2 regions of the Bradyrhizobium sp. sBnM-33 genome follow, and region 2 is predicted to be linked to the other one. Evidence: riboswitches for the same ligand, from Rfam matches in the RefSeq annotation. Region 2 holds a riboswitch; the other holds the start of a gene.

Evidence for each region. Region 2 has a riboswitch for S-adenosylmethionine ahead of RX328_RS06545 (hypothetical protein). Riboswitches for the same ligand answer to the same signal wherever they lie in the genome.
Region 1: another riboswitch for S-adenosylmethionine. It lies ahead of RX328_RS39300 (homoserine O-acetyltransferase MetX); the one in region 2 lies ahead of RX328_RS06545 (hypothetical protein).

What each region holds. Positions count from the first base shown of each region.
Region 1 is NZ_CP136624.1:8,376,587-8,381,551, reverse strand. It holds gene RX328_RS39315 (prephenate/arogenate dehydrogenase family protein) at 13-951, opposite strand; gene hisC (histidinol-phosphate transaminase) at 960-2,057, opposite strand; gene RX328_RS39305 (chorismate mutase) at 2,086-2,934, opposite strand; SAM riboswitch at 3,119-3,198, shown strand; gene RX328_RS39300 (homoserine O-acetyltransferase MetX) at 3,281-4,537, shown strand; gene metW (methionine biosynthesis protein MetW) at 4,591-4,965, shown strand, end outside.
Region 2 is NZ_CP136624.1:1,383,044-1,388,008, reverse strand. It holds gene RX328_RS06550 (hsp70 family protein) at 1-727, shown strand, start outside; gene RX328_RS06545 (hypothetical protein) at 2,230-2,535, opposite strand; SAM-I-IV-variant riboswitch at 3,004-3,108, opposite strand; gene RX328_RS06540 (hypothetical protein) at 3,446-4,000, opposite strand; gene RX328_RS06535 (hypothetical protein) at 4,115-4,525, opposite strand; gene RX328_RS06530 (hypothetical protein) at 4,601-4,965, opposite strand, start outside.

The sequences.
Region 1 (4,965 bases), 2.2 Mb from region 2:
AGCCGCGTCTCTTCACTCCGCCTTCTTCAGCGGCGGATGTGGCCGGCCGAAATCCGGCGCGGCCGAATCCTGGCCGATCTCGACGATGCCGCGGCGGATGGCGCGGGTGCGGGTGAAGTGCTCGAACAACGCTTCGCCATCGTTGCGGCGGATGGCGCGGGTGAGCTTTGACAGGTCCTCGTTGAAGGTGCCGAGCATTTCCAGCACCGCCTCCTTGTTGTTCAAAAACACGTCGCGCCACATCGTCGGGTCAGACGCCGCGATGCGGGTGAAGTCGCGAAAGCCGCCGGCGGAGAACTTTATCACCTCAGAAGAGGTCACCTGCGCCAGCTCGTCCGCCGTGCCGACGATGGTGTAGGCGATCAGATGCGGCAGATGGCTGGTGATCGCCAGCACGAGGTCGTGATGATCCGGCGTCATGGTCTCGACTTTGGCGCCCATGCCGGCCCAGAACGCGCGCAGGGCTTCGACCGCCATAGGGTCGGCGCCCTCGGGCGGGGTGAGAATGCACCAGCGGTTGATGAACAGTTCGGCGAAGCCGGAGTCGGGCCCTGAATGCTCGGTGCCGGCGACCGGATGTGCCGGAACGAAATGAACATGGCCCGGCAGATGCGGCGCCATTTCGCGGACGATGGCGCCTTTGACCGAGCCGACGTCGGAGACGATCGCGCCCGCTTTCAGGAACGGGGCGATCTCGTGCGCCACCTGCCCGCAGGCGCCGACGGGGATACAGAGAATCACGAGATCGGCGTCGTTGACGGCTTCCGCGTTGGTTTCCAGCACGCGATCGACGATGCCGAGCTCCACCACGCGTGCGCGCGTCTTTTCCGAGCGCGCGGTGGTGACGATTTCGCTCGCAAGCCCCTGGACCCGCACCGCACGCGCGATCGAGCCGCCGATCAGGCCGAAGCCGATCAGCGCGACGCGTCGGAAGATCGGTACCGCGCTCACTTGGCTGCTCACTTGGCCGCCATGAAGTCGCGCAAGGCGTCGACGACGAGGCGGTTGGCCTCCTCGGTGCCGATGGTCATGCGTAATGCATGCGGCAGGCCGTAATTGTTGAGTGCCCGCAGCACCAGGCCACGTTTGGTCAGGAACGCGTCCGCGTCGGCCGAGGTCCTGCCCTTCTCGGTTGGGAAGTGAATCAGCACGAAATTGGCGACGCTCGGCGTCACCTTCAGTCCGAGTTTGCCGATTTCCTCTGTCAGCCAGTTGCGCCATTCTTCGGTGAACGCCTTCGACTTCTGGACATGCGCGGTGTCCTCGATCGCGGCGACCGCCGCCAGCATCGCCGGCGTCGAGACGTTGAAGGGACCTCGGATGCGGTTGACGGCATCGACGATGTGCGCCGGGCCAAACATCCAACCGATCCGCAGAGCTGCCAACCCGTGAATCTTGGAGAAGGTATGCGTCATCACGGTGTTTTCGGTGGTGGCCACCAGCTCCAGGCCGAGCTCGTAGTCGTTGCGCGACACGTAGTCGGAGTACGCAGCGTCGAGCACCAGCAGCACGTTCGACGGCAATCCGGCGCGCAGCCGCTTGACCTCGTCGAACGGCACGTAGGTGCCGGTCGGGTTGTTTGGGTTGGCGAGCCACACCAGTTTCGTGCGCGGCGTCACGCGCGCGAGAATGGCGTCGACGTCGGCGGTAAAATTGGTCTCGGGCGCGACAACGTTCTTGGCGCCGTTCGCCATCGTCGCGATCGGATAGACCAGGAAGCCGTGGGCGGTCGAGATCGCCTCATCGCCCTGGCTGAGATAGGTATGCGCCAAAAGGTTGAGGATTTCGTCCGAGCCGGCGCCGCAGATGATGCGGCTGGGATCGAGCCCGTAGGCGCGGCCGATCGCTTCGCGCAGCACCCGCGAAGTTCCTTCCGGATAGTCCTCCAGGTGCGCCGCCACGTCCTTGTAGACTTCGATCGCCTTCGGCGACGGCCCGAACGGGGTCTCGTTGGCCGACAGCTTGAACACTTTGCGGCCCAGCTCCGGCACCGGCGTCTTGCCGGGCGTGTAGGGCGCAATATCGAGAATGCCGGGATTCGGCACGGGGCGGTTCATCTTCAACTCCGGAATTTCGGGCGGCGTTTTAAGGCTTCGCCGACCCGTTCGGGGGCACCGTATAGCGCGTTGCGTGGCTGCCGACGAGAGCCGACGAGCGCACCGAGGCGCCGGCCTGGATCAGGGCGGTCTTGATCTTTTCGAACCCGGTGCCGGCATCCGACACCAGAAGCGCCGCGCCATCGAAAGCGGTATCGGGCACGGCGACGATTTCGGCGAGCGGCGCCAGCGCTCGGGCGATATCGGCGTTCCAGCCGGCGACGCGCACGCTCCACATCTGCACCTCCGTCACCATGGCATCATCAGCGACGCGCGAGATCACGAATACCGGCAGCGCGGCCGGATGATCGGCGCGTTCGAGGAACGGCAGCCGCGCAATGATTTTTGGCGCGCCATCGGCTTCCAGCGCACTCCACCACCCCGTGCGGCTCGAGACCGCCGAGACCAGCGCCAGATCGCCCTTCGATTTCGCCACCGCCTCGACTGCGGCCTGCGCGCTGAAATGGCCGACATAGGGCACGACGAAGCCGAAGTGAAACCGCGCCGAATCCCGCATCGCGGGCTCGCCGACCGAGACGTCTGCATGCACCGAGAACGGCGCCTGGACGTAAGTGAAGGTCGAGATGATGACGCGCCAGATGCTCTCGATGGTATCGAGCGGCAGCATGCCGCGATGACGCTCGACCAGGCTGCGCATCATGCTGGCCTCGCGCGCGGGCCGGAATGCCGACCCCACTTCCTGGGTCTGCTTCACCTGGATCAGCCGGTCGATGATATCGCCGCGCGCCATCAGCAGGCGATGGACCTGCTCGTCGATCGCGTCGATCTCCTTGCGCAATTCCTGCAGCGAGGGCGGAGCCGGGGGAGCCTTGGACATTGGGCGTAACCTGATGAGAGCTTTACCTCATCCTGAGGAGCGGCGCATGCGCCGCGTCTCGAAGGATGAAGCCCGTTCTCCCTCATGGTTCGAGATGGCGCAAGGGCACCTCCTCACCATGAGGTCTGCGAGCCCGGTTAACCATGCGGCTGCCTTGACGGGGGACCTGCTTCGGACTAGCTTTGTTCCATTCCGTGGTCATTTGAGCCGGCCGGCTTGCAGCCACGTTAAACAACTCGCTAAACAGGCCGGGGACAGATTGATCCCGGCCGAACCTTTCGTTCAGGCCGGGTTTTTTACGGCCTGATTTCTGTCTGTAAAGACCTCCGCGAGGAGGAAGGTCGGGATGACACAATTGCAGTCGGTATCCAGTCCGTCGATTCACAGCGAGGATCGCGCCCACGAGGCCGACCATCCGACTTCGCCGGTGGTCAAATTCGGCTTCGAGCAGCCCTTGAAGCTCGATTGCGGCATCGATCTCGCGCCATTCCAGATCGCATACCAGACCTATGGCGAACTGAACGCCGACCGCTCCAACGCGATCCTGATCTGCCACGCGCTAACGCTGGATCAGCATGTCGCCAACGTGCATCCTCTGACTGGCAAGGCCGGCTGGTGGGAAATCATGGTCGGTCCAGGCCGTCCGCTCGACACCGACAGATATTTCATCATCTGTTCGAACGTGATCGGCGGCTGCATGGGATCGACCGGTCCGGCCTCGACGAATCCCGCGACCGGTAAGGCGTGGGGACTGGATTTTCCGATCATCACGATCCCCGACATGGTCCGCGCGCAGGCCATGCTGCTCGACCGGCTGGGCATCGAAACATTGTTGTGCGTGATCGGCGGATCGATGGGCGGCATGCAGGTGCTGCAATGGACGGCAGCCTATCCGGAACGAGTGTTTTCCGCGCTGCCGGTCGCCTGCTCAACGCGCCATTCGGCGCAAAACATTGCGTTTCACGAACTCGGCCGGCAGGCCGTGATGGCCGATCCGGACTGGCACCATGGGCGCTATTTCGAACGCAGCACGCATCCGCATCGCGGACTGGCGGTCGCGCGGATGGCAGGGCACATCACCTATCTCTCCGATGCCGCGCTGCATCGCAAGTTCGGGCGGCGGATGCAGGACCGCGAACTGCCGACGTTTTCGTTCGACGCGGATTTCCAAGTCGAAAGCTATCTGCGCTATCAGGGCTCGTCGTTCGTCGAGCGCTTCGATGCCAACAGCTATCTCTATCTGACGCGGGCGATGGACTATTTCGATATCGCCGCCGACCATGACGGCGTGCTGGCGGAAGCATTTCGCGGCATCAAGACCCGCTTCTGCGTAGTGTCGTTCACGTCCGACTGGCTGTTTCCGACCTCGGAATCGCGGGCGCTGGTGCACGCGCTGAACGCGTCGAGCGCGCGGGTGTCGTTCGCCGAGATCGAGACCGACCGCGGCCACGATGCCTTCCTGCTCGACGTGCCCGAGTTCTTCGACATTTCTCGCGCCTTTCTGGAATCCGCGGGCAAGGCGCGCGGCCTTGAGAGCAAAGCGTTTTCAAGCGAAGTGGATACCGGTTCGCGTGAAGAAAACGCGTCAAAACAAGAAAGGTAGAGCATTTTCCGTTCCGACTACATCGGAACGGAAAAGCTCTAGAGGTGGCTGATATGGCCCTTCAGGAACAAGCGTTGCCGCTCGGCGGGATCGCTCCCGATCGCACGGGCAAGTATCGCACCGATCATCTCCTCGTCGCAGAAATGATTCCGGCCGGCTCAAAAGTGCTCGACGTCGGCTGCGGCGATGGCGAGTTGCTGCAACTCCTGGAGAGCCGCGGCATCGATGGCCGCGGCATCGAGCTGTCGCGCGAGGGCGTCAACCGCTGCGTCGCCAAGGGGCTCGCGGTGGTGCAGGGCGATGCCGACACCGACCTCGTCAATTATCCGGACGATGCTTTCGATTACGTCATCCTGTCGCAGACGCTGCAGGCGACGCGACAGCCGAAGCCGGTCCTGGAAAACCTGCTGCGCATCGGCCGGCGCGCG
Region 2 (4,965 bases):
GGCGGACCACGAAGAGGCATGGCTCATCATGGCTGGATTCCTGCTGCGCCCGGGCTTCGGCGTTGTCCGGGACGACCTTCGTATCGATGCCCTGTGGCGGCTGCACCATGATGGCCCGTGTTTTCCCGGTCGGCGCATCAAGAGCCAGGAATACATCCTCTGGCGCCGGGTGGCGGGCGGGCTCACGCGCGAACGCCAGACCAGGCTTATGGCCGGAGAGATCGACAGGATCCGCAGCGGCAGGGCGTCCGACGAACTCGTGCGCCTGGCTGGATCCCTGGAACTGATCCACCACGACACCAAGGCGGAACTGGTGCGTTGCTTTTGCGACATCGCGGTGACGCTTGCACGGGCCAAGCGGCACTGCGCTCCCTATCTTGCGGCGCTCGGGCTCCTGCTCAACCGAACTCCGCTCTACGCAGGGCCGGAGACTGTCGTCTCGCCCGATCTCGTCGAGCACGCGTATCAGGCTTTCCAGCGCTTTGATTGGACTACGCCGGAGTTGCTCGACCTGCAGATTCTGTTCCTCCGGGCCGCGCGCGTCGTCGACGATCGGAGCTTGGATTTGCCCATGCCTTTGCGCGGTTTGATTGCCAGCAAGCTGGAGAAATCCGGCGTCCCTGCGCTGCAGACCGCAAAAATCAAAGGGTTCGTTCCGATCGGACGATCCGACTGGGCCAGTCTATACGACGATTCACTCCCTCCCGGTCTGATCCTGATCGAATAGACATGCGCGAGGCCCGTGCCGCTAGCGGCCATGCGGCCGCCGCGCCGCCGAGAAGCGTAATGAAGTCGCAAGCACTGTCGCCGCCGCAGCGGTTTAACGTAGGTTAATGTTTCTACTAGTTTGACGCGCCGCATATCGGACATCCCGTGTTTGTTGCGATGGTTCGGCTTCGGGTCAAACTGAGTGATCTCAATACGAGCAAATGTTTTCCGCGCTTCCGCCGATAGTGTTGCAAAAGTCGAAAATCGAACGACGCCGAAATCTCGCAAAATTTGATTTTTAGCCGACTCCGCCACAGCAATACTCCGTAGCGCCGATACGATGCTCTGTGGTCGTTTTTGTGTGAAACGATGTGGTCCCCTCATATCGCCGCGCGCGAAACGCATCAGCGGCTCTAGAAATTTCCGTTCGTGACCCCCAAAAAGACTTTTTCAACACTATCCCGCCGATAGCGGACATTCCCGGTCGGGGCTGCTGAAAGTTAGAGAGGCTGTTACTCTTGCTCGTCGGAGAAGGATTCGAACCCTGAGCAAACTGCAGCGCAAGTTATTGCGCTCGCCCTTTGGTTTTCAGAACTGTACTGAAATGACGAAGTACGAAGCTTTGGAGAAAAATGTCATCTCCAGCCGCAAATTGCCGCCTCTTCGGTAATCTCTAGTACGGTCCGTCACCCAAAAGGTCTCAGTTTGTTGGGATTTTGGGGCTGGTCGACCGAGCTCGAAGGCAGACTGCCCTGGTCGATGGCGGAGCGAGAGCGATTCGAACGAAAGATACGGTCAGTTTCAGGAATTCCCAATCAAAAGAAAAGCCGCCAAGCCTTTGACTTGGCGGCTCTTTCTGGTTGCGGGGATAGGATTTGAACCTATGACCTTCAGATTTTGAGCCTGAGCGGCTGAGAAATCCAAGCCGGAGCTGCCTAGTTCGTTCAATATCACCTACGGCGACGTGTTCGAGTGGCGGAAGGTGTGGCCAGCCATGGCCAGACTCCTTGGTGTCGAAACGGGGCCGGACATGCCAACGAGCGTGGCAGCCTACCCAAAAGGAAAATCCGGATCTCTGGGACCGGATCCGTCACGAAGTACGGACTTCGTTCACGGAGCCTGCGGGAGCTTGTCGGCCAAGGAGACCAGCATACGGACTTCGCATTCGCCTACGCGCCCTGGAAGGACCTCGGGCATTCGTGAGCACCGTCAAGCTGCGCCAAGCTGGATTCGCAAAGACAATCGATACCGAGGACGCCTTCCGCAAGGCGCTACAGTTCCTGCTCGATCACAAACTCCTGCCGCCCCCACGAAATAATCCGGGAAGGGACACGCCTTTCGCGCGCACTACATTCGCGTCGCCCAAACACGATGCCCCAACCGATGGGCAGCCTTTAAGAGTACTATACAAAGTTCTTTTGGCAGCGTCGGCAAACGCGGCTTCGAAAATGCGAAGCGGATTCCGACGTCGTCCGCCGGTGCCGTCGCCCATAGAATTACGTGGGCCATCCCTCCGGCTTTTCACAATCCCTGTGCGGTCATCCACATGACATAGCATCGAGCGGCAGCTTCAGAAGTTCCACCGAACGTCTGGGAGTCACGGCCTTCCCAGCCTCTCCTCAAGGCTTGCCTCATGAAGTGAATCCGCCAGGTGCCGATAAAGCCCAACGAGGGCTTTTCTGGATTGATTGAAACGGTCGAGAGAATCAGTTGCTGGATCGGCATCAAGCTTGCGGCCCGCACAATGGCTGGCCTGCAAATCAATGAAGCGGTCGCACCAACTAAGATGCTTCTGCGTGTCAGTTCCCGGCTGTCAGAATTGGGCATCACCGCTCTCTAGGCTACGCCTACTGAACATCGTTGCGTGATCGCACGCGGAGGGCGTCAGGCAGCACCGTATCGGCCGAAAGCCAGCCAACTTCTCCATGAGGCCATTTGGCCCACCGCCAGCCGGTGAACGGACTGACCAACCAAGCTCCAGGGCGGCAACCAGCCAGTCGTTGCCTTGCGCCATGAACATCGGCCATTGGCTTTGATCCGCGTGGACGGTCAGCATGCAGAATAGGAAGAGCTAAAAGTGCTTCGGGGATAGGAAACTGATCAACGGACGGCAGCGCGTCCTTCGCCGGGCCGTGGCGCCCATCCAGCCATTCGGTATAGGGACACGGGGATTCAGGCACCTCGGACCAAGGAATGCCAGCCGAAGTTAGCTCACTCGAACCGGTCGCGGGGGTCTTGAACTTACGTGTAGGCATAAAAATCCCTCCTTCGGATCCCGAGGAGGACTGACATTCGCGCGACCCGTTTCGTTGCCGAATGGCCGCATCTCCCTTGCGGGAAACCACCTTGCCCGGATTCGGCAGGTTGGCGAGGGTGTGGCCCCTTCTCTGGATGCAGTGTCAGTATAGCAGGCTCTGATATCGTTTTCCAGAGCTGGTTTGACCCGGAGTTATCAAGCGGGAATTTGACACTGTCTTCGGGTCGAACCGGGGAATGGACCGGGAGCATGCGTGACGGCTCTGTTCAGGTACAAGAAAGCGCACATCATCGGTGAGATCGACAACGTGCAGCCGGTCCGTGAACCAAAAGGTGTCATCAGTGCAGCGTCCGTTTTGGCCTCGGCCAGCCCGCTCTATGCATCGCTTCGCGGACGGCGGGCCAGACCAGTGCCTCGACCTCGGCCTCGGTCAAAATTTCTACTTCGCCAGTCGGGCCAATCCGAAAGCCGGGGACCTCGTCACTCAGCAGCGTCTGTGGCATCCTCTTTTTCGCTATCATTGTCGTCTCTCCTATTGGGTTCACCATTCTTGCTCTCGACGCCGGCAGCAGCGGCGCGTGCGGCAGCGCCGGCGGGATCGGCAATCTCCTCGAGGGCGGCGCGAACACTATCGTCCAGAATCTCGAAGCATTCGGCCTGCGGACGCATTGCGAGCATGTAGGCGGTCTCGCCGGGCAAGTTGAGCAATCGATTACGCATCCCCACGAGCATCTGTTCAAGGTAGCGCCGGACGACCGCGAGTCGCACAACCTGACCGGATTCGAGTTCATCCTGGCGTTCCTCGCGCCGACGTTTCGCAGCCGTTAAAGCAGCGCGCTCCGCCGTGAGCTTGTCACCGGCGGCACCACCCCGACCAGCGGCGACAGAGCGCAGGTGGGCAAATGCCTCGCGGCGCACCTCATCGAGATCGTATTTGCCACTAGGCTGCCGCGTGACCACGCCCTCAGCCAGGTACTGGTCAAATTGGGCTCGCGAGCAGCAAAGGTGAGCCGCTGCTTGAGCTATTGTTGCCATTTCACTTCTGACTCCTCGTTTCCAATACAACCCTGAGAGACGCTCGTGCGGTCGCGCTACCGGCGATTACTCCGCTCCAACAGGGACCCAAATTCTCTGAAAGCACGTGACTTATCATTGGATTCGGAATCCCTCGCAGGACAACAGGAACTCAATGAAACGTTGAACCTCGCCGATGAATTCGTTGACGAAGCGACGCTCATCTGGCCTACAAACCGGAAAGGGAGCATCGCTGCTGTCATCTTCGTATTCGACAAGGCACCTCATTCTTTTGCCGTTGTACAACCGAACAAAGAGTTGGCGTGCATACTCATCAATCCTGCCATCATCTATTGAGCGCTGCAATTCGGCGGCGAGCTCGCGCGCCTGATCGCCGTTCAGTCCATCCTCGTCGCTTGAGCGCCAGTGGCGGCACGCACTCGTAACGCTTGGCGCGATGTGATGGGAGTAATCGGCAAGCGTAAACCACCAGTACAGCGCCACGCGCCACCATCCGCTGCTGTTTCCGATGACGTCTACACTCATCTTACTGCTCCCTTTCTTAGAGATTAGATCCTGGTCCAACGCACGACCTCTGTCGTCCGAATGGCATATTTGTGATCACACGAAATCTTCCAGCGAGTCGCCAACAGACCCAAGGGCTGGCTTGTGGTACTTGCGGTATTTGATGGACGGCCCTCCGAGAGATTCGATTGCCGCAGTCGTCGCCGTAAGTGCAACAACGGGACGACCCTCTAGTAGCCAGAGCAGACCTGTCTGGTCGTATCGGGAAAGCCGGCTATAGGACGGATGCGGATTGGCTGGCGGATCGTGCAACCCAAAGAGGTCCTTGGCTGTCCATCCAAGAGCCACGGCCTGACTGCCCCAGCTTCGGGGGAAGCGTCGGGCGTCGCTGATGCACCACTGCCAGCGGCCCTCGTCGACATAGTCGGGGCACGCACACTCTAGCCGGAGAAGTGCGTGAT